One region of the Parageobacillus caldoxylosilyticus genome, then DNA from elsewhere that is predicted to be linked to it. Evidence: riboswitches for the same ligand, from Rfam matches in the RefSeq annotation. Region 1 holds a riboswitch; each other region holds the start of a gene.
What was found. Region 1 has a riboswitch for cobalamin ahead of BV455_RS15485 (ABC transporter substrate-binding protein). Riboswitches for the same ligand answer to the same signal wherever they lie in the genome.
Positions count from the first base shown of each region.

Region 1 (2,269 bases):
TGTCGCTGTCATTTCCCTTATTGTTACTACCGCTTTTGCCTCGCAAATTGATAAGCTTGCTTCGCTTGTCAACTTTGGGGCATTAACAGCATTTCTGTTCTTGCACGCTTCCGTGATCAACTATTTTCTGCGCAAACAAGGAAGCAAAGATTATTTGAACCACCTTCTTTTTCCACTTATCGGTCTAGTGATTATCGGCTATGTATGGTATAGCCTTGATCCGCTAAGCAAAAAACTTGGGTTGATTTGGCTCGCTATTGGCCTTGTATATTTGCTTTTCTTAAAATTAACAAACAAAGACTCTAGTTTCGGAGATGAACTGCAGTGATAAAATCCAACGCGTTTTCCGAACGCGTTGGATCTTATTTTTGCCTAAAGATTCGGGAATGAAAAACCATATGATATAATAAACTAATAAGTACCTTTAAAGAGAGGGGCTGTATGATGTTTGGAAAAGTCGCCGCTGATGTGCTTGGATTAAGTGATATCGGCTCGGTCATTAAGCCGGAAAACTACGATAAAGTTGATGCCGATGATTACGTAATGCATGAAGATGGGGAAAAGATTTATTTCTTAATTAAATCGAAATCAGATGAGTATTGTTTTACGAATAAAGCGCTTATTCATTTGGATGGCACGAGCGCAACCAGCAAGAAACGCGTATTGCGCCGCTATGATTATTACAAGCATCCGATTTCCGACGTGTCGCTCGAAACAGCGGGAACCGTTGATCTAGACGTGGAGATTAAATTTAAAATCGGTGCCCATGTCTATTCGATTGACGTTCATAAAAAGTATTTAGAAGAACTAAAAGATTTATATAAATCGCTGCTCGCCATCGCCGAGCTTTGTCATGAAAACGAAACGAAGCTGGAGTACGCGCACAAAAGTTTGGAATTGACCGCGAATGTATTCGGGCGCGTAAAAAGTGACACAAATAATTTCTTGGCTGATTTCAAAGCAGTGAATGAACTCGCGTTTCAATGGCTCGTTGACGCGAAGACAAAATATACGGTAAAAGACTTCGGTTTTGTGTTTGAACGCTATATTAATCATTGAATGGTTCCTTTGTCCCCCGCCATCGGGGGATTTTTACATACCTTGAATTCCATGAAACTTTCATTTTTTTATTGCCAAAGTTTTTCTTATCCTTTAATATTATAACTGTCAATTGTTCGACAATTTTATACATTCGCAGCAAGGTGCCAATGGAGCGATTCGCTCCGCACGGCTTAATAGGGAATCTGGTGAAAGTCCAGAACTGTCCCCGCAACTGTAAATGCGGACGAAATGAAATCGCCACTGTACGGTACGATGGCATGCGCCGTTTGCCGTATGGGAAGGTTCAGAGTAGGATGAAGCATGAGTCAGTAGACCTGCCTTGCCTGCTTATGCGTTTCCTAATCTTCGGGGGTGAGAGTAGGAAACGGCAACGGTGGCTGCCTTTATGCATACATATTGCCGTTTCTTGCTCATTCCCATTCGGAATGAGTTTTTTTATTTCTGTAAAAAGGGGGAACAGCAATGAGAAAGTGGAAACAGTACATCGCGCTGCTTGTCGTCGTCCTGACATTCGGCCTATTGTTCGGATGCAGCGGGGCGAACGAAAGCAAAGCGCCTGCGAACAAAGAAGCAACAAAAACGGAACAATCGCAAGCCGCGTTTCCGGTAACGGTGAAAGATGGATTAGGGGAAGAAGTGACGATTAAGTCAGAACCGAAAAAAATCGTTTCCTTAATTCCAAGCAACACGGAAATTGCCTATGCGTTGGGATTAGGCGACAAAATCGTTGGCGTCAGCGATTTTGACAACTATCCGGAAGATGTGAAAAAGAAAGAAAAAATCGGCGGCATGGATTTCAACATTGAAAAAATTATTTCGTTGAAACCGGATTTAGTTCTCGCTCATGCGTCAGGCGCGCACAACTCAAAAGACGGGCTCAAGCAGCTGAAAGATGCAGGCATTACGGTGCTAGTAGTCAATGATGCGAAATCGTTTGCTGATGTATACCATTCGATCGAATTGATTGGCAAGGCAACTGGAACTGCCGGCAAAGCGCAAGAAATTATCAACAATATGAAAACGAAACTGGAAGAAATAAAAGAAAAGGCAAAACAAATTAAACCGGAAGAGCAAACGAAAGTATGGGTGGAAGTATCGCCGCCGCCGCAAATTTATACGGCCGGAAAAGGAACGTTTATAGATGAGATGATTCAGGCCATTTCGGCGAAAAACGTTGCCGGCGGCCTGGAAGGATGGCCGATGGTGA
Region 1 covers NZ_CP040553.1:3,009,113-3,011,381, forward strand. Annotated here, with positions in the region: gene BV455_RS15475 (APC family permease) at 1-328, shown strand, start outside; gene BV455_RS15480 (PH domain-containing protein) at 445-1,059, shown strand; cobalamin riboswitch at 1,185-1,398, shown strand; gene BV455_RS15485 (ABC transporter substrate-binding protein) at 1,525-2,269, shown strand, end outside.

Region 2 (2,269 bases), 580 kb from region 1:
ACTTGTTTATTGCCAATAAAATCCGCAACTAGGTCAATGTACGTTTTATAACCGATAATAATATCGCTTTCTTCAATTGCTTCCCGCGCCCGCTTTGTCATATGTTCTTTGCTGCCTGGACCAAATCCGACGATTAATAATTTTCCTTTCATACTACGCTCCCCCTTTCCACGTTTCGACAATGATGGATATCCCTAACCATAAACTGTAAAAACTAGTGGCAGCTCCAATAATCAAAAACACTTTTTCTCTCATTCTTGCTTTCATAAATCCCCAGGAAAGACAAAAAGTCATTCCAATCGTTGCGATCAATAGGCCTACGACAAATAAGCTAAGCTGTAGCGCCGCTATGCTCATATTTTCTTTCCCGGCTGCATGTGCTAAAATAGCCAGCTGCGTTGGGCTTTCCACCCCAATCCCATGAAGAATGCCAATAATAAACGCGCTGATCCAGCCGAAGCGCAAAAACGAAACAGTACTTTCTTTCTTTTTGTTTTTCTGAAAATATCGAGTCATTTTATCTATCAATTCGTATAACACCTTTATTCGGCTTTTAACCTCATTTTTATAGAAAAGCGAAAATAACATCATTCCTCCGAGAATAATAAGCGTACACCCAACCGTCGCCTCTAAAATACGGATGGTCGAAGAAGGAAGATGAAATCCAAGAAAAATAGCGATCAGTCCCATAAAAAACACTATAGACCCGTGACCAAACGCATACATAATCCCTAGCGATACTTGCCTTTTACGGTGCGTCTCGCTCCCAACCATATCAGCAATAGCAGCAACATGATCACTATCCATCCCATGACGAATTCCGAGAAAAACTGCCAGCATGGCATATGTCACAAATTCCAATGTTACACCCCTCGCTTTGCCAATTTGTGCTTCTTTTTTGCAAAATAAAAAGCACCTCTATACGCAGAGGTGCAGAAAAATGCATACAAATATAGCCAAAAAGTATGCCATTCTCCCGCACGTCTACCTATAATCCCGTAGGTATCCGTCCGAACAAATAAGGCAGGTCTCCTGACTTAGGATCATCGCTTTGCTGCGCCTTCCCGAAGTTTCCTTCAGTGACATCATGCAACAAAGCTCCCCATCACAGTGGCGGGTACCGTGACGGATTTTCACCGTACTTCCCTTTTAAGCCTGTTCTCTGATGAGAAAGGCACCTTATTTGCTTGGCATATGATATCAATTTTTCATAGAACATTTCTGTTATTCATAGTAGTACAAATTTTCAAACGGCGTCAATCACTTTTTTTCAGCAAGTCCGTTTTTGCCAATACAATCCCGTCGCGATCCGCATATACATAGGCGCCTGGCTCCCAAAGAACACCGCCAAATTCAAGCGCGACATCCCGCTTTCCTTTTCCTTCTTTTTTGCTTTTCACGGGGCATGTACCGATCGCCATCACCCCAAGCGGCATATTGGCGATCTCTGCAGAATCGCGAATGCAGCCATGGATAATCACGCCCGCAAGTCCACGATCGCAGGCGATTTGCGCCAAACGATCTCCAAGCAGCGCGCAATTGCGTGAGCCTTTTCCGTCCACAACTAACACTGTTCCCGCAGGAACCGTTTCTAACGCCTCGCGGACGAGCACATTATCCTCCAATACATCGACTGTCGCAATCGGTCCGGAAAATTCCATTTTGCCGCCATATGATTGCATTGGCAGCTGGCAAACTTGCAATTCACCTAAAAATTCATCGCATAAATCTGCTGTTTTCACCATCATTCCCTCCTCGCTACGTCTTATATTTGACATATTTGTCGAAACTCCTTCTTTTTCCACAAAAAAACAGACAAGCGACATTGCTTGTCTGTTAGAGACTGGGCTAGCTGGATTCGAACCAGCGCATCACGGAGTCAAAGTCCGTTGCCTTACCGCTTGGCTATAGCCCAACGATCACTGTTTAACGTTTTCTTCGCAAGAGATTTTCCATTCCTATTATTTCCCGCATTTTTTTCTCTTTATACATGCCGGACAGCGATATGCAAAATATGCCACACATCACGAACGTAGTTCATACAATAAAATCTGCTGCTTGTTGTCCCTTTTCTTGAGATAAAGCCGTTTTGCACTTTGCTTATCATCGATGTATGTCCCTCGATGTTTTGCAAACAATAATGTCACTATTTCAAGAACCTCTGCCCGCCTGGTTGATTCGCCGCAACCACCATACATGCTTCCCGGCATGGTATCATTCACGAAAATTCGCGCAGAAAATCCACGACTTTTGCACTACAAAGAATGGC
Region 2 covers NZ_CP040553.1:3,592,126-3,594,394, reverse strand. Annotated here, with positions in the region: gene cobJ (precorrin-3B C(17)-methyltransferase) at 1-152, opposite strand, end outside; gene BV455_RS18265 (HoxN/HupN/NixA family nickel/cobalt transporter) at 154-852, opposite strand; cobalamin riboswitch at 1,006-1,197, opposite strand; gene rraA (ribonuclease E activity regulator RraA) at 1,257-1,742, opposite strand; tRNA gene BV455_RS18255 (tRNA-Gln) at 1,844-1,915, opposite strand.
Region 2: another riboswitch for cobalamin. It lies ahead of BV455_RS18265 (HoxN/HupN/NixA family nickel/cobalt transporter); the one in region 1 lies ahead of BV455_RS15485 (ABC transporter substrate-binding protein).

Region 3 (2,269 bases), 1.9 Mb from region 1:
ACCAATCGCCGCGCTTTTCCACTTGCTCCATAAACAAATCAGGAATGCAGACGCCCGTAAATAAATCGTGCGTTCTCATCCGTTCGTCGCCGTTATTTAATTTCGCGTCCAAAAAGGCGAAAATATCTTTATGCCACACGTCTAAGTAAACGGAAATCGCGCCTTTGCGCTGCCCTAATTGATCGACGCTGACGGCGGTGTTATTGAGCTGCTTCATCCATGGAATCACGCCGGAGGAAACGCCTTTAAAGCCCTTGATGTCGCTGCCGCGGCTTCTGATTTTGCCAAGATAGACGCCGATTCCCCCGCCCGATTTCGAAAGGTTGGCGATATCGGTATTGCTGTCGTAAATGCTTTGCAGGCTGTCATCGACAGTATCGACAAAGCAGCTTGACAGTTGTCCACAGCGTTTGCCGGCGTTTGCCAAAGTCGGTGTGGCAACGGTCATGTACAAGTTGCTTAACGCCCAGTACGCTTCTTGGATAAGGGCAAGACGGCGCTGTTTTGGCTCTTTGGCCATTAGCGTCATTGCGATGATAAGAAACCGCTCTTGCGGAAGCTCATATAAGTTGCGTTCGTAGTCGCGGGCAAGGTAGCGATCGGCAAGTGTGCGCAAGCCGATATAGGTAAACAGCTTGTCTTTTTCCGGATCGATAAGTTTGGCGAGTTCCGTGATTTCTTCTTTTGTATAATCTTCCAAAAGGAAACGATGATACACTCCCTTTGCGACAAGTGTAGCAATTAAATCATAAAGGCTGCCGTAGCGTTGCGTTTCATCGTATCCGCGCTGCTTTGCTGCTTCTTTGTATAATTGTTCTAAATAAATGCGGGTGCAGACAAATGTCCATTCCGGTTCCGTTTCGCTAATATAGGAAAGTCCTTCTAGTATGAGATAATGAAAGAGCTGCTCGACAGACATGACCTTTTTATGTTCGATCAAGCGGATGATGCGTTCGGTATAGTCGTCTGTCCGTAAGTGTGGAAAATCGCTTGTCATGCGGCGGATAAAGGAAATGAGTTTCTCGCGGGAAAATGGCTCCGCTTGTCCATTTTCTTTCGTAATCATCGTATTGCTTGTTTGCAACGCCATCGTTTTCTCCTCCTTATCGTCCATAAAAAAATCCACTCGGGTCAACGAGTGGATGAAACGACAGCATAAAAAGGGCAGGGGAATCCCTTTTCCACCATCGTTTCATCTTCCCGCTCCCCGGAGAACATGAAACGCAACCAAGCAAGGCAGGTCTCCTGACTCGTGCTTCTTCCTACTTTGGATCCTTCCCATATGCGCGCCCAAGCGAGCTTTCGCATACAGTGGATGCTCCATTTCGTCCGCACATACAGTTGCGGGGGCAGTTCTGGATTCTCACCAGATTCCCTATTAAGTCCGAACGGACACCATTGCTTGTGGTTTTACTATATATAGTTGTTTGATCAACAAAAAACACAATATATAGTATTTTGTTGTTGGTATAAGCATATAATAAAACGCTGGAAAATTCAACTATGATTTTACGACAAAAAGGAAAAATGAGAAATGCTGTTTCGTTGTCCAAGCATTTCTCATTGGCGTGGAGTATGGAATTTTAGCAATAAAATTTGAAGCAGCCGTCCGATACATATCCCAGGAATGGCAAACAGCATCGGCAGCCAAATAGGACCGAAAAATATGCCCAAAAATGTAACGTGCGAGGAATACATCAGACCGACGGTAACGAAATAGGCGGAAAATACAAACGGCAGGAACGAATAAGGAGTTTTTCCTCCGCCAGCATCTTTGAACGCGTCCCACATCGCGTAAAAATATAAACATGGATAAAACATGAGCCACTCAAAGTCAATGATGTGGCTGGCCTCATGAGTATTTCCTAAAAAACTTAACCGAATGGCCTCGTTAAACCGTGATTGAGTATTAATAACAAACTCCAGGAAGATAAATAAAGCACCTTTAAAATATTTTCTATTTAAAATTTGCCCAAATCCAGGTAGTGCAATGCTCCACAATAACTGTTCTATTGCCTTCACGTTTTCTAACCCTTTACTAAAAATAAGTTGCTTCAAGATTGCATTGCCTGTTATTGCGATGAAAAGGGAATTGCACCTCCTTGATATTTACTGCAATTACATTATTTAACAAGAAGCAATATTTTATGCTTTTTTACAATAATTAAATGGAATGTTTCTTTTTTGTAAATAAATAGTTTTATGGAATAAAATGCTTGTCCATCATATTATTGGTTAACATAATCCAAAAATATTTTCTTTAAATTTT
Region 3 covers NZ_CP040553.1:1,124,817-1,127,085, reverse strand. Annotated here, with positions in the region: gene BV455_RS05695 (ribonucleoside-diphosphate reductase subunit alpha) at 1-1,090, opposite strand, end outside; cobalamin riboswitch at 1,219-1,416, opposite strand; gene BV455_RS05690 (DUF5683 domain-containing protein) at 1,561-2,022, opposite strand.
Region 3: another riboswitch for cobalamin. It lies ahead of BV455_RS05695 (ribonucleoside-diphosphate reductase subunit alpha); the one in region 1 lies ahead of BV455_RS15485 (ABC transporter substrate-binding protein).